2 regions of the Paenibacillus sp. FSL M8-0212 genome follow, and region 2 is predicted to be linked to the other one. Evidence: a T-box and tRNA genes for the amino acid it is inferred to sense, from the RefSeq annotation. Region 2 holds a T-box; the other holds one or more tRNA genes.
The links. A T-box is a leader RNA that pairs with one kind of tRNA and senses whether it is charged. The one in region 2 lies ahead of MKX68_RS17745 (valine--tRNA ligase), so its partner is inferred to be a tRNA-Val.
Positions count from the first base shown of each region.

Region 1: it encodes a tRNA-Val, which carries the amino acid that the T-box ahead of MKX68_RS17745 (valine--tRNA ligase) is inferred to sense. The anticodon was not compared.

Region 1 is NZ_JBBORP010000001.1:2,153,305-2,163,084, reverse strand. It holds rRNA gene MKX68_RS09680 (16S ribosomal RNA) at 1-1,017, shown strand, start outside; rRNA gene MKX68_RS09675 (23S ribosomal RNA) at 1,322-4,247, shown strand; rRNA gene rrf (5S ribosomal RNA) at 4,324-4,440, shown strand; tRNA gene MKX68_RS09665 (tRNA-Ile) at 4,479-4,552, shown strand; tRNA gene MKX68_RS09660 (tRNA-Ala) at 4,587-4,662, shown strand; tRNA gene MKX68_RS09655 (tRNA-Asn) at 4,664-4,739, shown strand; tRNA gene MKX68_RS09650 (tRNA-Glu) at 4,744-4,815, shown strand; tRNA gene MKX68_RS09645 (tRNA-Val) at 4,938-5,013, shown strand; tRNA gene MKX68_RS09640 (tRNA-Met) at 5,030-5,103, shown strand; tRNA gene MKX68_RS09635 (tRNA-Asp) at 5,130-5,207, shown strand; tRNA gene MKX68_RS09630 (tRNA-Phe) at 5,224-5,299, shown strand; tRNA gene MKX68_RS09625 (tRNA-Thr) at 5,319-5,394, shown strand; tRNA gene MKX68_RS09620 (tRNA-Tyr) at 5,404-5,489, shown strand; tRNA gene MKX68_RS09615 (tRNA-Lys) at 5,500-5,575, shown strand; tRNA gene MKX68_RS09610 (tRNA-Leu) at 5,582-5,662, shown strand; tRNA gene MKX68_RS09605 (tRNA-Gly) at 5,673-5,747, shown strand; tRNA gene MKX68_RS09600 (tRNA-Arg) at 5,755-5,831, shown strand; tRNA gene MKX68_RS09595 (tRNA-Leu) at 5,849-5,927, shown strand; tRNA gene MKX68_RS09590 (tRNA-Pro) at 5,935-6,008, shown strand; tRNA gene MKX68_RS09585 (tRNA-Gly) at 6,019-6,089, shown strand; gene iolD (3D-(3,5/4)-trihydroxycyclohexane-1,2-dione acylhydrolase (decyclizing)) at 6,482-8,347, shown strand; gene iolE (myo-inosose-2 dehydratase) at 8,401-9,303, shown strand; gene iolC (5-dehydro-2-deoxygluconokinase) at 9,503-9,780, shown strand, end outside.
Region 2 is NZ_JBBORP010000001.1:4,021,744-4,031,523, reverse strand. It holds gene MKX68_RS17770 (Maf family protein) at 1-311, opposite strand, end outside; gene MKX68_RS17765 (DUF4321 domain-containing protein) at 407-649, opposite strand; gene MKX68_RS17760 (SPOR domain-containing protein) at 795-2,024, opposite strand; gene murC (UDP-N-acetylmuramate--L-alanine ligase) at 2,141-3,460, opposite strand; gene MKX68_RS17750 (bifunctional folylpolyglutamate synthase/dihydrofolate synthase) at 3,517-4,893, opposite strand; gene MKX68_RS17745 (valine--tRNA ligase) at 4,972-7,638, opposite strand; T-box leader at 7,700-7,981, opposite strand; gene MKX68_RS17740 (LysM peptidoglycan-binding domain-containing protein) at 8,137-9,720, opposite strand.

The sequences.
Region 1 (9,780 bases), 1.9 Mb from region 2:
GCGGTAATACGTAGGGGGCAAGCGTTGTCCGGAATTATTGGGCGTAAAGCGCGCGCAGGCGGTCATTTAAGTCTGGTGTTTAATCCCGGGGCTCAACCCCGGATCGCACTGGAAACTGGGTGACTTGAGTGCAGAAGAGGAGAGTGGAATTCCACGTGTAGCGGTGAAATGCGTAGATATGTGGAGGAACACCAGTGGCGAAGGCGACTCTCTGGGCTGTAACTGACGCTGAGGCGCGAAAGCGTGGGGAGCAAACAGGATTAGATACCCTGGTAGTCCACGCCGTAAACGATGAGTGCTAGGTGTTAGGGGTTTCGATACCCTTGGTGCCGAAGTTAACACATTAAGCACTCCGCCTGGGGAGTACGGTCGCAAGACTGAAACTCAAAGGAATTGACGGGGACCCGCACAAGCAGTGGAGTATGTGGTTTAATTCGAAGCAACGCGAAGAACCTTACCAGGTCTTGACATCTGAATGACCGGTGCAGAGATGTACCTTTTCTTCGGAACATTCAAGACAGGTGGTGCATGGTTGTCGTCAGCTCGTGTCGTGAGATGTTGGGTTAAGTCCCGCAACGAGCGCAACCCTTATATTTAGTTGCCAGCATTTCGGATGGGCACTCTAGATAGACTGCCGGTGACAAACCGGAGGAAGGTGGGGATGACGTCAAATCATCATGCCCCTTATGACCTGGGCTACACACGTACTACAATGGCCGGTACAACGGGCTGCGAAATCGCGAGATGGAGCCAATCCCAACAAAGCCGGTCTCAGTTCGGATTGCAGGCTGCAACTCGCCTGCATGAAGTCGGAATTGCTAGTAATCGCGGATCAGCATGCCGCGGTGAATACGTTCCCGGGTCTTGTACACACCGCCCGTCACACCACGAGAGTTTATAACACCCGAAGTCGGTGGGGTAACCGCAAGGAGCCAGCCGCCGAAGGTGGGATAGATGATTGGGGTGAAGTCGTAACAAGGTAGCCGTATCGGAAGGTGCGGCTGGATCACCTCCTTTCTATGGAGAATCGTTTCCTGCAACGGAAACATTCAAATATGTAGCTAAGCTACAAAACACTCACTCGTTGTTCGGTTTTGAGAGCTTAAACTCTCAAACAGCTTGCTTTTGCATGGAGCTTGTTCTTTGAAAACTAGATATCGAAACGAAACAAACGCGAATTAGAACATTCCTTTAAGCTGATCTTGTGTAAACAAGTGAAGTGTTTATAAGGTAGATTGCATGAGCGAGTGATCGAAATGGAACGACTTTTGGATTTGCGCAAGCAAACCAAGCGGAGTGACAGCTCGAACACGAGCGATATGGTTAAGCTACTAAGAGCACACGGAGGATGCCTAGGCGCTAGGAGCCGATGAAGGACGTGGCGAACAACGAAACTGCCTCGGGGAGCTGTAAGCAAGCTTTGATCCGGGGGTGTCCGAATGGGGAAACCCAGCTGGGGTAATTTCCAGTTACACCTAACTGAATACATAGGTTAGTGTGAGGCATACCAGGGGAACTGAAACATCTAAGTACCCTGAGGAAGAGAAAACAATAGTGATTCCGTCAGTAGCGGCGAGCGAACGCGGAGAAGCCCAAACCAGAGAGCTTGCTCTTTGGGGTTGTGGGACGTCTCACATGGAGTTACAAAGGAACCGGTTAAGCGAAGAGGTCTGGAAAGGCCCGCCAAAGAAGGTAAAAGCCCTGTAATTGAAAGTTGGTTCCCTCCGAGACGGATCCCGAGTAGTGCGGGGCACGTGAAACCCCGTATGAATCCGGCAGGACCATCTGCCAAGGCTAAATACTTCCTAGCGACCGATAGTGAAGCAGTACCGTGAGGGAAAGGTGAAAAGCACCCCGGAAGGGGAGTGAAATAGAACCTGAAACCGTGTGCTTACAAAAAGTCAGAGCCCGTTTTAGGGGTGATGGCGTGCCTTTTGTAGAATGAACCGGCGAGTTACGTTCCCGTGCAAGGTTAAGGTGAAGAGCCGGAGCCGCAGCGAAAGCGAGTCTGAATAGGGCGACTTAGTACGTGGACGTAGACCCGAAACCGGGTGATCTACCCCTGTCCAGGGTGAAGGTGCGGTAACACGCACTGGAGGCCCGAACCCACGCATGTTGAAAAATGCGGGGATGAGGTGGGGGTAGCGGAGAAATTCCAATCGAACTCGGAGATAGCTGGTTCTCCCCGAAATAGCTTTAGGGCTAGCCTCGGAAAACAGAGTCGTGGAGGTAGAGCACTGATTGGGTGCGGGGCCCGCAAGGGTTACCAAGCTCAGTCAAACTCCGAATGCCATAGACTTACTTCCGGGAGTCAGACAGTGAGTGCTAAGATCCATTGTCAAAAGGGAAACAGCCCAGACCATCAGCTAAGGTCCCCAAGTGTGTGTTAAGTGGGAAAGGATGTGGAGTTGCACAGACAACCAGGATGTTGGCTTAGAAGCAGCCACCATTGAAAGAGTGCGTAATAGCTCACTGGTCGAGTGACTCTGCGCCGAAAATGTAACGGGGCTAAACACACCACCGAAGCTATGGCTTGATGCTTTGCATCAGGGGTAGGGGAGCGTTGTATAAGGGTTGAAGGTGTACCGTAAGGAGCGCTGGACATTATACAAGTGAGAATGCCGGTATGAGTAACGAAAAGATCAGTGAGAATCTGATCCGCCGAAAGCCTAAGGGTTCCTGAGGAAGGCTCGTCCGCTCAGGGTAAGTCGGGACCTAAGGCGAGGCCGAAAGGCGTAGTCGAAGGACAACAGGTCGAAATTCCTGTACCACCGTAAGCCGTTATGAGCAATGGGGGGACGCAGTAGGGTAGTGACGCGGACTGATGGATGTCCGTCTAAGCAGTAAGGCTGATGTGTAGGCAAATCCGCACATTGTAAGGCTGAGCTGTGATGGGGAGCGAAAATTATAGTAGCGAAGGTCATGATCTCACACTGCCAAGAAAAGCCTCTAGCCAGGTGATGGTGCCCGTACCGCAAACCGACACAGGTAGGCGAGAAGAGTATTCTAAGGCGCGCGGAAGAACTCTCGTTAAGGAACTCGGCAAAATGACCCCGTAACTTCGGGAGAAGGGGTGCCCCGGTAGTGTGAATAGCACGAGGGGGCCGCAGTGAAAAGGCCCAAGCGACTGTTTAGCAAAAACACAGGTCTGTGCGAAGCCGTAAGGCGAAGTATACGGGCTGACGCCTGCCCGGTGCTGGAAGGTTAAGGGGAGTGGTTAGGAGCAATCCGAAGCTGTGAACCGAAGCCCCAGTAAACGGCGGCCGTAACTATAACGGTCCTAAGGTAGCGAAATTCCTTGTCAGGTAAATTCTGACCCGCACGAATGGCGTAACGACTTGGGCGCTGTCTCAACGAGAGATCCGGTGAAATTTTAATACCTGTGAAGATGCAGGTTACCCGCGACAAGACGGAAAGACCCCATGGAGCTTTACTGCAGCTTGATATTGAATTTGGGTACGATCTGTACAGGATAGGTGGGAGCCTTTGAAACGTGAGCGCCAGCTTGCGTGGAGGCAACGTTGGGATACCACCCTGATCGTATCTAGGTTCTAACCTGGTACCGTAATCCGGTGCGGGGACAGTGTCAGGTGGGCAGTTTGACTGGGGCGGTCGCCTCCTAAAGAGTAACGGAGGCGCCCAAAGGTTCCCTCAGAATGGTTGGAAATCATTCGAAGAGTGCAAAGGCATAAGGGAGCTTGACTGCGAGACCTACAAGTCGAGCAGGGACGAAAGTCGGGCTTAGTGATCCGGTGGTACCGCATGGAAGGGCCATCGCTCAACGGATAAAAGCTACCCTGGGGATAACAGGCTTATCTCCCCCAAGAGTCCACATCGACGGGGAGGTTTGGCACCTCGATGTCGGCTCATCGCATCCTGGGGCTGAAGTAGGTCCCAAGGGTTGGGCTGTTCGCCCATTAAAGCGGTACGCGAGCTGGGTTCAGAACGTCGTGAGACAGTTCGGTCCCTATCTGTCGTGGGCGTAGGAAATTTGAGAGGAGCTGTCCTTAGTACGAGAGGACCGGGATGGACGTACCGCTGGTGTACCAGTTGTTCCGCCAGGAGCACCGCTGGGTAGCTATGTACGGACGGGATAAACGCTGAAAGCATCTAAGCGTGAAGCCCCCCTCAAGATGAGATTTCCCAGTATGTAAGACCCCTTGAAGACGACGAGGTAGATAGGCTGGGGGTGGAAGTGCAGCAATGCATGGAGCTGACCAGTACTAATCGGTCGAGGGCTTATCCAATTAGCAAGTTGTAATTCGCATGTTTCGTTTCGAATCTAGTTTTCAGAGAACAACACTCTGAAATGTAAGCTACGCGTTTGGTGGCGATGGCGGAGGGGTTCCACACGTACCCATCCCGAACACGACCGTTAAGCCCTCTAGCGCCGATGGTACTTGGACCGCAGGGTCCTGGGAGAGTAGGACGCCGCCAAGCGAAACCCCATTGGGGTATTTTTTTTCGAAAATTGATAAGGGCCCTTAGCTCAGTTGGTTAGAGCGCACCTCTGATAAGGGTGAGGCCGGTGGTTCGAGTCCACCAGGGCCCATAGCAAGACCACAACAAGAAATACACCAGAGTATGGGGCCATAGCTCAGCTGGGAGAGCGCCTGCCTTGCAAGCAGGAGGTCAGCGGTTCGATCCCGCTTGGCTCCACCATTCCCTGATAGCTCAGTTGGTAGAGCACTCGACTGTTAATCGAGTTGTCACAGGTTCGAGCCCTGTTCGGGGAGCCAGTAAGGCCCGTTGGTCAAGGGGTTAAGACACCTCCCTTTCACGGAGGTAACAGGGGTTCGAATCCCCTACGGGTCATAGCAATACCTATTGCTTCAAAAAGGGATGAGAATCCCAAAGGTTCGTCGGAGGATGTACTTCGTTAGCAACAGCTTCGCAGTCTCGAACGAAGTGAGAGTACCCCCTACGGGTCATAATATGGAGGCTTAGCTCAGCTGGGAGAGCATCTGCCTTACAAGCAGAGGGTCGGGGGTTCGATCCCCTCAGCCTCCACCATATAACTTTATAACGACGCGGGGTGGAGCAGCCCGGTAGCTCGTCGGGCTCATAACCCGAAGGCCGCAGGTTCAAATCCTGCCCCCGCAATTATACTTTCCTTGAGAAAGTGATCTGGAACCGTGGTGTAGTTGGCCTAACATGCCTGCCTGTCACGCAGGAGATCGCGGGTTCGAATCCCGTCGGTTCCGCCATTTTTTGATTTAGTAAGGCTCGGTAGCTCAGTCGGTAGAGCAGAGGACTGAAAATCCTCGTGTCGGCGGTTCGATTCCGTCCCGAGCCACCATATATAACACCTTTAATACGCCGGTGTAGCTCAACTGGTAGAGCAACTGACTTGTAATCAGTAGGTTGGGGGTTCAAGTCCTCTCGCCGGCACCATGTAATCCTGGAGGATTAGCGAAGTGGCCAAACGCATCAGACTGTAAATCTGCTCCCGTACGGGTTCGGTGGTTCGAATCCATCATCCTCCACCAGTTTTTCTATGAGTCATTAGCTCAGTTGGTAGAGCACCTGACTTTTAATCAGGGTGTCGAAGGTTCGAGCCCTTCATGACTCACCATTATATGCGCGTGTGGCGGAATTGGCAGACGCACTAGACTTAGGATCTAGCGTCTTTGACGTGGGGGTTCAAGTCCCTCCACGCGCATCCCTTATTTGCGGAAGTGGCTCAGCGGTAGAGCATCGCCTTGCCAAGGCGAGGGTCGCGGGTTCGATTCCCGTCTTCCGCTCCAATATTTTGCGCCCTTAGCTCAGCTGGATAGAGCGTTTGACTACGAATCAAAAGGCCGGGAGTTCGAATCTCTCAGGGCGCGCCATTATAACTTCATATTTTGCCGGCGTGGCGGAATGGCAGACGCGCTCGACTCAAAATCGAGTGGGAAACCGTGGAGGTTCGAGTCCTCTCGCCGGTATAGATAACGGGATGTAGCTCAGCTTGGTAGAGCACCTGGTTTGGGACCAGGGGGTCGCATGTTCAAATCGTGTCATCCCGATTGTTGTTATGCGGGTGTAGTTCAATGGTAGAACTTTAGCCTTCCAAGCTAATAGCGTGGGTTCGATTCCCATCACCCGCTTAAATATTTAAAAGAAAGAGATGGTACTAACCGTCTCTTTCTTTTTTTGCGTTCACAGGTTTATTGGCAATTTAGTGCGTGGTGCTCTCAGAGAGTATATGGCTCTTTATCATGTATCAGAATGTATCCCACGTATGCATAAATTTCCCCACCTTTAAATTTGTCCTTGATAATTGTGGACGCTGTTCAAGTGAAACAGGTCTAACGCATCTTATAAGGCCTGGATATAAGCTTCTTCATCACATTTTATAAAAACGCTTACAAAAATAGCTTGCGTAAATCATTAACCTGTAATACCATATCAATTAAGCGCTTAACCTTTAGGGGTAAGGCGCTTAAACTTAACGTAGATTAAGCGCTTAACCCGTAAAGGAAAGGAAGGCGATCAATTCATGAATACAATTCGACTAACGATGGCCCAGGCACTGCTTCGATACCTGGATCAGCAATATATCTCGGTTGACGGGGTGGAAACCAAGTTTGTGAAGGGAATCATCGGTATTTTTGGACATGGCAATGTAACAGGCATTGGAGAAGCGCTGGAGCGCAGTCCGGGAAGCCTGACGTATATGCAAGGGAAGAACGAACAAGGTATGGTGCATACGGCAGCCGCCTATGCCAAGCAGAAGAACCGCAGACAGATTTATGCATGTACAACATCCATTGGTCCGGGTGCATTGAATATGATTACGGCGGCAGCTACCGCAACGGTGAACCGGATTCCGGTTTTATTGCTTCCTGGAGATAACTTTGCTACACGGGAACCGGACCCGGTACTGCAGCAGTTGGAAGTGAGCAGTGATTATACAATCTCAGCCACTGATCCATTCAAAGCCGTCAGCAAGTATTGGGATCGCATTGTTCGTCCCGAACAGCTGATGATTGCTGTTACACAGGCCATGCGTGTGCTAACCGATCCAGCAGAGACGGGAGCAGTAACGCTCGCACTGCCGCAGGATGTGCAGGCAGAGGCGTACGATTATCCAGAATCATTCTTTGCCCGCAAAGTACATTATCTGGACCGTCGCCCCCCGGTACAGGCAGCCATTGAGCGGGCAACGGAGCAGATTGCCCGAGGCAGAAAGCCGATGCTCGTTGCAGGCGGCGGTGTGTTGTACTCTGAGGCGTCCGTTCAACTCGTGGAGTTCGCCGAAGCATTTGGCATTCCCATCGCCGAGACGCAGGCGGGCAAGAGCGCAGTTTCTTGGGACCACCCACTGAATGTGGGGGCCATCGGTGTTACAGGTTCTCTAGCAGCCAACAGGCTGGCGAGAGAAGCGGATGTGGTTATCGGCGTCGGTACTCGTTTCTCCGATTTTACGACGGCGTCCCGCTCTGCTTTTCAACATCCGGAAGCTTCATTCATCAACATTAACCTGAACGGCATGGATGCCGCCAAGTTAGGCGGGGAAGCCATTCTGGCAGATGCTCGCGAAGGATTGCAGGCTTTGCAGAAGGAATTGCAGCAAAGACAATACCGCAGTGCATATGGTGCATCTGAAATCGCTGATCTCCGCGCTGAGTGGAATGCAGAAGTAGATCGGCTGTATGCAGCTCAACATGAAGCAGGGCTGGCACAGACTACAGCAGTCGGCATAGTTAATCGGACGATTGATCCTTCCTCCGTTATTGTGTGTGCGGCAGGCAGTCTGCCAGGAGACCTGCATCGTCTGTGGCGTGCGGCTGAACCAAAGACGTATCACATGGAGTATGGATTCTCCTGTATGGGGTACGAGGTAAGTGGAGCGTTCGGAGCAGCACTTGCTGAGCCGGATCGTGAAGTGTACGCCATGGTGGGGGATGGCAGTTATCTGATGCTGCATTCGGAGTTTGTGACCAGTTTGCAGGAACAGAAGAAGATGACCGTTCTATTATTCAACAACAATGGATTCCAGTGTATTCATAATTTGCAGCGGGAACATGGAAGTGACGGGTTCGGCAATGAGTTCCGTTATCGGGAATCTGAGAGTGGACGACTGACCGGGGATTACATGCCAATGGACTTTGCTGCACACGCCCGAAGCATGGGAGCCAAATCTTATAGAGCGGAGACGGCAGAACAGCTGGAACAGGCACTCCGAGATGCGAAGAATGAAACGGTGAGTACATTGATTGAGATTCCGGTCGTGCCTGGAACTAACGCAGGTGGATACGAGTCGTGGTGGAATGTAGGTGTGCCAGAAGTATCTGCCGAGGAAAAGGTAGTTCATGCCCATCACACCATGCAAGCCAACCGTGCTAAAGCAAGACCTATTTAATCCGATTTAATATAGTGAACCACAATGTTGAACGACAAAGGAGACGTGGAGCAATGAGCAAGCTGCCATTCCAGCTTGGGATTCATCCGATCAATTGGGTCGGTGAAGATGTGAAGGAGCATGGTGATGCGACAACGTGTGCACAGATTCTGGATGATATTCAGCGTCTTGGGCTGACAGGTACAGAGATGGGACGTAAATATCCAACTGATCCTGCTATATTGCGTGAGGAATTGAGTAAAAGGAATATCAATCTGGTCTCCCAGTGGAAATCGGTACTTTTCTCCGATCCTGCGTATCGTCAGTCGGAGCTGGACAGTTATCGCAGACATGCGGAATTTCTGCAATCCATGGGCAGTAAGGTGATCAGTACGGCGGAGGTAGGCGGGTCACTTCATTTTGATCCAAGACGAACTCCGAATGAAAAAGAAGTGCTTAGACTCAGCGAATCTGAATGGCATATCCTCGCTGAAGGATTGAATGAAGCAGGAGCCATTGCCCGTGAACATGGGTTGAAGCTTACGTACCATCATCATGGAGGCACAGTGGTAGAACAACCGGATGAGATTGATCGACTGATGGAGCTGACAGACCCTTCTCTCGTGTATCTGCTCTATGATACTGGTCATGCCTATTATGGCGGAGCCAATCCACTTGAACTGTTGCGCAAACATTATGATCGGATCGCCTATATCCATCTGAAAGACATTCGCCCTCATGTGCTGGATGAAGCACGCGCGGAGCAGTCTGATTTTGTCGGTTGTATTCGTAGAGGCGTGTTCACCGTACCAGGAGATGGATGCATTGATTTTGCACCAATTCTGCAAGAACTGATCACACGAGGGTACGATGGCTGGGCGATGCTTGAAGGAGAGCAGGACCCTGCGATTCATAACCCGTATGAGTATGCGAAGCGATCTTTGAACTATATGGAGTCATTATACCAACACAGCTGATTCGTTCAGCATTGCAGCGGTCAGAGGCCACACCTATGAAGTGAAAAAGGAAGAAGACCAGCAAGAGTATAACGTTACGATTGGAAAATAAAACTGACTTACTCTAGACGTTTACGAGTCCTTACAATGGAATGAGTAACTAGTCTAGATATCCATATACAACATGTAAAATCCCACTACAGAAAGGGGCTCACATGCAATGACTTACGTATCCTTTCCCGTATCCAGGAAGAAGGATTTCACCGCGATTGGCCGCTTGTGCATCGACTTGAACGCCAATGAGATCAATCGCCCGATGGAAGAGACGATGACATTCACGAAGTATGTTGGCGGCTCTCCGGCCAATATTACGATTGGCATGTCCAGACTGGGTATGGAGACAGCTTTCATCGGCAAAATCGCGGGCGACCAGATGGGCAGATTCATCCAGAGTTATTTGGAGAAGAACGGCATCGACACATCAAATGTAGTTACAGA
Region 2 (9,780 bases):
AGTCGGGATAACATACGTTCAGCATCCGCTTCGTCTAAGGGTTTGCCTAGAATCTCACCATCCAGAACAACAACAGTGTCACTACCAACAATAATGGCTTCCTGCTCGCGGCCTTCAAGCCCGCGATACACGGCAAGCGCCTTGCGCAAAGCAAGCTCCTGTACCGTCTGTTCAGGTGTCCACTCTGGTGGTGTATCTTCGTTGGCATGACTTGGTATTACATCAAACGCTAGGTGGAGTGATGCGATCAGTTCTTTGCGCCGAGGCGATGTGGAGGCCAGAATAATAGGGCGCTGTTGAGTGTTATCCAAAATGAACGGCTCCTTATGCCACGGCAACATCCTGTCCGGATCACGATAATAGATGTCACTGGTTTAATTTTTTTTCGTCATAACTCGTCATTCTCCTACAGTCTGCGATACAGCCACACAGCGGCAATCATACCGATCAGACTCAGAAGGCTCATTTGAAATTGAAGTGAAATATCATAACTGATAATATCCAGATCAGCCTGCGGCGACCAACGTATGGTCGTGGCTTTCGTAAGAAAGGCTACTGCCTTAACAGGCTGCAGTGCCTTGGCGATCCACGCTCCGGCCATCCAGCCGAGCAGCAGAAACAGCAATAACATGCCGAAGTTTTTTTTCATCGGTAATCTTCCCTCGCCATTTTTTGACACCCACATTATTATACGGGGTTTTGTACGTCAATACAAACACAAATCCGGCAAGGGGAACTATTTCCAGTTCCTTGCCGGATAGGTATTTCCAAGCGTTGTTATGGGAAAGAGCATGTTACTGCTTTATCGCTTCGAGCCATTTTTTCTGCTGCAGTACATATTCCATCAGATCGGACTGCACGGACCACATGTGCACATCATCCGGGTTTTTGTTGTACTCCGCGATAGCCGTAATTGCACTGTTCATTGATTTCTCCATTCCGCCAATAATAGGTTGTACATCTGCGGTCAGACCAGGTGTAATACTATTCAATCCCGTCATCCATGACTGATGCTTATTCTGAATCGCGGTCATCGTTTCTGTAGAGACTGCTGCCGGAGCAGACTGTCCCAGCTGTTGAATGGACAAGGTAGATAATTGTTCGACCAGTGCAGAACTGTTTGTGAAGAAAAGCTGCACATCCTCTTGCTTGCCACCGAATATAGCCGGATTGATCTCAGGGTTCACGATCTCCTTGACGTACAGTTCAACTCCTTGGGCTTTTAGCCTGGAGCTAAGTAGCTTGGCCTCTTCACGATCAGACGAAATGCCTGCATATACTCGATTGCCATCTTCAGGATCAGAACCTGCGGCTATACCTGCCTGAGCCAGCTCAAGCTTGGCCTGCTCAGCTCGTTCAGGAGAACTGAATACGCCGTATTGGAGTGCATAATACGTGCTGCCAGTCGTAGCTGTCTGAAGCTGTTGCTCTGTACCAGCAGCCCCCTCCTGACCCGTCACGGTGGAAACAGCCTGATTGACGGGAAGAAGATCACCTGGCTTCGCGGCTCCTTCTTTATTGAAAAATGAAAGAATAACCATGCCAAAGAGTGCTCCGGTAACAAGTGCCCCGGTAACAGAACCAATCATTTTCCATCCCCTTGGAGGGCGATTACGTTTGTACGAATAGTTCTCCGAATGTGCAAGCCAGTCGTGGCCTTGATCATCATGGGTATTGGACAGATCACGACGCTCTTCCTCCGGATTATCGGTGTGATTAACATAACCGTAACCGGAACGGTTCCCAAAATAATGGGCCTCATCCAAGTTCAAGTTCGAATCATGGCTCACCCGCTCGTCAGGTTCAGGTACAGTAGAGCTTGTCAGCACCGTCTCTCCCCAGTCTCCGGGGATATCCTCAGGCGTCCATGATGGGGTTGTATCCATCTGCTTAGGCGTTAGCGGTTGATTATGCGGTAATTCTTCACTTAACGTCACCAATGGACTGGACGCGGATATCCTCTTGTTTTCAGGCTTGTCCGACTCATGATCCCCGAAGCGAAACGTCATTCTAGCATTGCTCACCTGTACCCTCTCCTTTGTCTCATTTATATCAGCTATATGCAGAGACTGGAGAATACATTCCATATAACGCAAAAAACGCCTGCTTCGTATCGAAGACAGGCGATTTCTCAATTGATCTATTTCAAACCTTTGGCAAGTGTATCGCCGACTTTCCAAATATCACCTGCACCCATCGTAATCACAAGATCTCCTGGCTGCAGACGATGCTGCAGGTCAGCGACAACTTCTTCTTTTGTAGGAAGGTAACGTGCAGAAGCATTACTGTTTTGAACGATCAGTTCAACCAGTTTGGCTGAGGTTACCCCTTCGATCTGCTTTTCGCCCGCAGGAGAATAGATATCCGTAATAAGCACCTCATCCGCTTCCGCGAAAGCACGACTGAACGCATCCAGCAGGAAGAACGTCCGCGTATAACGCTGTGGCTGGAATACCGCAATAATGCGTTTGCCTGTTGCTTTGGCGGCACTAATCGTAGCTTCAATCTCAGTCGGATGATGAGCATAATCATCAATGATTAGCATATCACGCGCCTCGCCCAATACCTGGAATCTGCGTTTGGCTCCGTGGAACTGGATGATAGCTGCCACAATCTTCTCAAATGGAATGCCTGCTTCCAGACAGGTAATCACCGTAGCCATCGCATTATAAACGTTATGCTTACCCGGCACTGATAACTCAACCGTGCCCATAGCAGCACCCTGATGATTCATCGTAAAGGAAATCCGGCGATCACCCAGTACAATATCCGTTGCCGTATAATCCGCAGCACGATCAATACCATAGGTTGTAATCCGTGACTTGAGTTCAGGCAAAATCGCTTGAACATTCTCGTCGTCAGAACACACAATCGCTGTTCCTTCCGGACGAATCTGGCTCAGGAACTGCACATAAGCCTTTTTGAGCTCCTCAAAATCACTGTTGTAATTCTCCAGATGATCTGCCTCAATATTGGTCACAATACCGAGCCATGGATGGTACTGCAAAAATGAGCCATCGCTCTCGTCTGCCTCAGCGACTACCCAGTCGCCCTGGCCTGCCTTGGCGTTGGTGCCCACATTCATGATTTCTCCGCCAATGATATATGTCGGGTCCGTATCACATTTATCCATAACAAGTGCAATCATGGATGAGGTGGTTGTTTTACCGTGAGCTCCAGCCACAGCCACACCTTTACGTTCGTTCAACAAACGTGCAAGCATCTGGGAACGATGCAGAATCGGAATGTTCAACTCTGCAGCTGCTACCCGTTCCACATTATCAGCAGGCGCTGCCGTAGAGTAAACAACCAAGTCTGCTCCAGTGACGTGCTCTGCCGTGTGTCCGATATATATTTTCGCTCCCTTGGCTGCCAACTTCTCGGTCAACTCCTGTGAAGCGACATCCGATCCGGTAACGGTGTATCCCATTTCCAACATAACTCTTGCGATGGCACTCATGCCATATCCGCCAATCCCTATAAAATGAACGTGTTCCGATGTATTTAACAAAACTTTCACCAACCTTTTTCAGAATCGGTTTGATGCAAAAGGGCTGCCCGCACATCCGCAATCAGGTACAGTGTGCCGGAGACCACCCCCAGATCTTCCGCTTCCGTCCGTGACTTCAATAGATCAAGTGCCTTTGCCCATTCGGGCTCGACGATGATTTCCAGTTCCTGCTTCGCAATGGCGGGACGTACCCGTTCGACAATCTGCAGCAATTCAGCTGCATCCATTTTGCGTCGGAAATCTGGCTCGGTCAGGATCAGCGTATCCACTAGTGGCAGTATATGCTGCAAATACGCTTCGTGATGCTTATTTGCCAACATACCCATCATCAAAATTAACTTGTTGTGAGGATAGACATCCGTAATGCTCTTGGCCAGTGATTCTGCCCCTTCCGGATTATGTGCTCCATCGAGCACAATTCGGGGTTCATCGACGACTTTTTCGAATCTTCCTGCCCAGAAAGCATTCTCCAGTCCAAGTGCAATATCGTTGTCATCCAGCATAAATGCCATGTATTGTCTAAGCAATTCAAGCACCATAAGTGCGGCCGCTGCATTGTCACATTGATGTGAGCCCTGCATGCGTATGCGAACGTCCAGATCACGAAACGGGCCTGTAAAATGAAAAGATTGTCCGTTCTCATTGCTGTCCAGTCTATGATAAGAGAATTGATCTCCAGCCAAATACACGCTTGATTGAAGCTGCTGTGCTTTCTCCTGAATCACCTTCACAGCTTCGGGTTGAGTCGCGCAAGTCACAACGGGTACTCCCGGCTTGATTATACCTGCTTTTTCCCCAGCAATCTGCTCAATCGTATCTCCAAGCACATCCGTGTGATCCATACCAATGTTGGTGATGACGGACACAACAGGTGCGACAATATTCGTTACGTCCATCCTTCCCCCTAGCCCCGTCTCCCATACCACAACGTCAGGGTAACACTCCTCTGCATAGTACAGAAGCGCCAGAGCCGTGGACACCTCAAACATCGTGGGTGATCCAAGCGGAGTGGAGGCCATTTCCATGACCAGTGGATGTAATCGGTTCGAGAGTTTAAGCAGGATTTCTTCAGGAATATCCTCACCGTTGTATTGAAAACGGTTTGTAAACTTGGTGATATACGGCGACGTAAAGGTACCCACATCATATCCAGCCTGAAGAAGCACTGACGTCAAAAAAGCGCAAGTCGAACCTTTGCCGTTCGTTCCCGCGACATGAATAAATTTGAGACGTTGGTGTGGATTGCCTAACATGGACATCAGACTCTCGATTCGTTCCAATCCAGGTCGGATGCCAAAAGGAATAAGGCCATTGATCCAGTCCACGGCCTCGTTATACGTAAGTAAAGGAGCTGCTGCATCTGTCCCGTCTAATTCCGTCATCTGATTCACCTTCGGTCCCGAGTTTGAGTGAAAAAAGCGGCCGGATGGCATAATGGCTCTCCATCCGACCCAAATATATTAACCTTTAAGTTCCTTGATTCTTGCAATCACTTTATCCCGTTTATCGGAATAATCTGCTTGCTTGGCGCGCTCTTCCTCAATAACTTTGGCAGGAGCTTTGGCTACAAAGCCTTCGTTCGCCAGCTTTTTCTCTACACGGAGAACTTCGCCCTCAAGATTCTGCAACTCTTTCTCCAAACGAGCCACTTCCTGCTCGATATCAATAAGACCTGCGAGCGGCAAGTATAGTTCTGCCCCCGTAATGATCGCAGTCATCGCCTTATCCGGTGAGCTTAGATCCAGCCCACTATCGAACTCGGACGTATTACAGAAACGTTTGATGTAGTGACTGTTGCGCTCAATGATGCTGGACGTCTCAGCACTATTTGCTTTGACCATCAACTCAATCTTTTTGCTCATCGGCACGTTCACTTCTGCACGAATGTTTCGAACTGCACGAATGGTATCCATGAGCAGGTTCATCTCGGCAACAGCCTCTGGGTTCTCAAGAGCAGGATCATATACCGGCCATGATGCCAGCGTAATGGTCTCACCTTCATGCGGCAGATGCTGCCAGATCTCTTCGGAGATGTATGGCATAAACGGATGAATCAGGCGCATGGTCTGATCCAGCACATAAGCAAGCACGGATTGTGTTTTCTTCTTGGCAACCGGATCTTCCCCATAGAAGGACAGCTTAGCAAACTCGATGTACCAGTCACACAGGTCATCCCAGATAAAGTTATACAACACACGACCCGTTTCCCCAAATTCATACGCTTCGATTAGACGCGTAATATCGCGGGAAGTTTCGTTCAGACGGTGCAAAATCCAATAATCCGCTGTACCAAGCTCTCCACTGATGTCACGTTCCTCATAGGTGAATCCTTCCAGATTCATCAATGCAAAGCGCGAAGCATTCCAGATCTTGTTGGCAAAATTACGAGCCTGTTCCACCCGTTCCCAACGGAAACGGAGATCCTGACCTGGCGTGCTGCTGGTTGAGATCATATAACGCATTGCATCTGCGCCATATTTCTCAATCACATCCAGCGGATCTACGCCGTTGCCCAGTGATTTGGACATTTTGCGTCCATCTGCATCACGAACAAGACCATGCATCAGCACATCCTTGAACGGAATCTCATCGGTGAATTCCAATGCAGTGAAAATCATACGTGCAACCCAGAAATATATGATGTCATACCCTGTTACAAGTACACTTGTCGGATAATAACGTTTCAGGTCTTCCGTATCTTCCGGCCAGCCTAGTGTGGAGAATGGCCATAAGCCGGAGCTAAACCAAGTATCGAGTACGTCTTCGTCCTGTCTGAGTTTGCGTCCAGCATACTCTGGCAGCGTTGTTGGATCTTCAGCAGATACGATGATTTCACCTGTTTCTTCATCATACCAGGCAGGAATACGATGTCCCCACCACAGTTGACGGGAAATACACCAGTCACGAACGTTTTCGATCCAGTTCAGATAGGTTTTCTCAAAACGATCTGGAACAAAATTAACTCCTTCGCCGCTCTGTTGTTTCTTAATCGCTCTCTCTGCAAGTGGCTTCATCTCAACGAACCACTGTGTAGACAGATACGGCTCAACAACAGCTCCGGTACGCTCACTGTGTCCAACCTGATGCGTGTGATCCTCGATATTAATCAATACGCCCTGCTCTTTCAAGTCAGCAACAATCTGCTTGCGGCAGTCACTGCGATCCAGTCCCTGATACTTGCCAGCCTCAGCATTCATTGTGCCGCTCTCATCCATTACCGTAATTTGAGGCAGATCATGACGAAGACCTACTTCAAAGTCATTTGGATCATGCGCAGGCGTGATTTTAACAGCACCACTTCCGAACTCTTTATCCACATAATCATCAGCGATAATTGGAATTTCGCGTCCAATGATAGGCAGTACAAGTACTTTACCAATCATATCTGCATAACGCTCATCCTTCGGATGAACAGCAACCGCTGTATCACCCAGCATCGTTTCAGGACGCGTTGTTGCCACTGTAACGTAGCCACTTCCGTCTTTGAGCGGGTAACGCAGATGGTACAAGTGACCCTGTACCTCTTTATATTCAACCTCAATGTCGGACAGAGCTGTCCGGTTCACCGGATCCCAGTTAATGATGCGTTTGCCTCGGTAAATAAGGCCTTTTTCATATAGCTGAACAAATACTTTACGAACCGCTTGGGACAGACCTTCATCCAGCGTAAAACGTTCACGGGAGTAATCAAGCGACAATCCCATTTTGCCCCATTGCTGACGAATGGTAGTGGCATATTGATCTTTCCAGTCCCATACTTTCTCCAGAAACTTCTCGCGTCCCAGATCATAACGAGTCAGACCTTCTTCACGCAGCTTCTGCTCCACTTTGGTTTGGGTAGCAATACCTGCATGGTCGGAACCCGGAAGCCACAGTGCGTCATAACCTTGCATCCGTTTGGTGCGGATCAGAATATCCTGCAGTGTAAAATCGAGCGCATGCCCTATGTGCAGCATCCCGGTCACATTTGGGGGTGGAATTACAATCGTATACGGCTCGGCATCTTTACGTTGACCGGCTTTGAAATATCCACGTTCCATCCAGGTGGAGTACCATTTATCCTCTGCCGCCTTAGGATCGTAAGTGGTTGGCATTTCTGTTGCAGCTGATTTTTTTTCCTCAGACATGTGTCATTCCTCCGTTACTTCATCATCTTCGCCAAAAAAAACAAAAAAAACCTTTCATCCATCAAAGGACGAAAGGTTAGCTTTCGCGGTACCACCTTTGTTTCACGCCTACAGCAAGATAGACTTCACCCTCTGTACATGACGTGACACTTCAAGCAGATAACGGCTGCTACCGGCCCATCCTACCTCAGAAATAAATGACGATAGATCTCATTCATCTCTTGTATTCAAACAGGCAACTCCCGGGCGACTTCGATCAGTTGGTTCCTGCGGAATCTCACAGCGCTGCAATTCCACTCTCTGAAAGGTCATACTGTCTACTACTCCCGTTCCACGTTGTTCTTCAAAAAACCTACACACATCATACCTTGCTCGTGCGCGATAGTCAACCTGACAACAGTGGATAAAGAGCGCTGGAATGCAGGTTTAGGACGAATCATGCAAAAACCCGCAATCCTCAAGGGGATCACGGGTCGTAACGAAGGCTTTAACTACGGATTAAGGGATGTACAATATCTGACCTTCTTCCACAACCTGCTCAGATAATCGGTTATACAACTGAAGTTCCCTCGTGCTCAATTGATATCGATCTGCAATGGCATCCAGTGTATCTTCTCGCTGAACGATGCACAGTTTCACCTTGCGGAATGGGGTCTGGTCCACGATCGTTCCCAGGAACAGGTTCTTCCATTCCACATCATCAGCTGGATACGTTTCTTCCTGTACCACACCCGCAGGAACTTCATCGCCTCGCTCCACTTCAGCATCGCGTGCCGCTCTGCCCGAGGATAACAAGGAAGAGATACCTACGCCCTCTTCTTGCCGTGGTGCGGATTCCTTTTTGCTGCCAAAAGCAACCTTCAGCTCCGGCTTGTCTTCCGTCTCAGCCACAGGTTCAGGAACAAATGCTTCGTTCTGCACGAACTCGTCTACCCCAGTCGCTTCAAAAGACGGTCGGTCTTCCTCAGCATTGTCTGGTTCGGACGAAGCAAATACACCTTGCCAGTTCTCCGCCTGTGATTCGACCGGGACATCGGCAACTGCCTGGTTCTCCTGCTGAGGTACAGATCTCGCTGATTCGAAGTGCCATACCTCTGGTGCGTCCGGTACATCTGGGGCTGCCAACTCATTAGATGATTGAGCTACAGGCTCTGAGACTGCTTGATCTCCACCTCTCGAGTTCGCAGGCAATGCATCCACGGAAGGCTCGGACCAACCCGAAGACTCATCTTCCAGAGGCAGCAATGGTTCCGACTCAGGGTAAGAAGCTAATCGATCTGCGGTCTCAGCCATAAATGACGAGATCGGAGAAGGTTCGCTGTATTGCTCATGAGATGCCAATTCATCTCCATTAGCTGTCAGAGATGCGGGATCTTCGTTTGCATCAGGTTGTCTGTTTTCGTTAGCGTACTCCGCGCTTTGCTCCTCAGATTGAAGTGGCTCGGCCGATGACGAATTCGCATATTCTTGCTGCCATTCTTCGCTATTCCTTAATGTCTCTTCCCTTGTGGACAGGTCAGCGAATTCCGGAGCACCATATGCAAGTTCTGCTGCATTCGCAAGTCTCTCTTCCTCACTCCGCTGGAGCAGGTACTCTTGTGCAAATGTGTTGGGGTCGCTGCCTGTCTGTGCTGCTTCATCGGAACGGTTGGATTGCTGAGCATCAGGTGAATGAACAACTGTAAACTCATCTGCTGACCACACTTGTGGCTCTTCAACAGGAAAGCCCTCGATGCCTCGCAACGACAACACGCCTGTAATGTTCAGACTGCGATTGGATAACAGATCCACGTCAAAATTTTCGATCTCGATGGAAATATCCTCAATCGATCTGACCCGGTTCAGCGGCACTGTGATCTCCACGGGAATGAAATGTTTGAGCTCCTCTGAAACCTCATTTTCTCCTCTGTACGCACCTGTAAGTAAAAGATGTCCTCTTAATGTGGCATGATCATCCTGCCCTATGACTTGAATGCGCGGGTATAGTTCAATCTCCTCCAATTCCTCAATCGCAGGGACTCCCTCAGACAAATGAACGCGCTCATAAATATCGAACCGCAAACCATAAGGTTGATTCAACAAAGGTGGCGTCCTCCTTTCGGCATATGTTCACCATGATCCTTCTCATGGGACTGATCCATG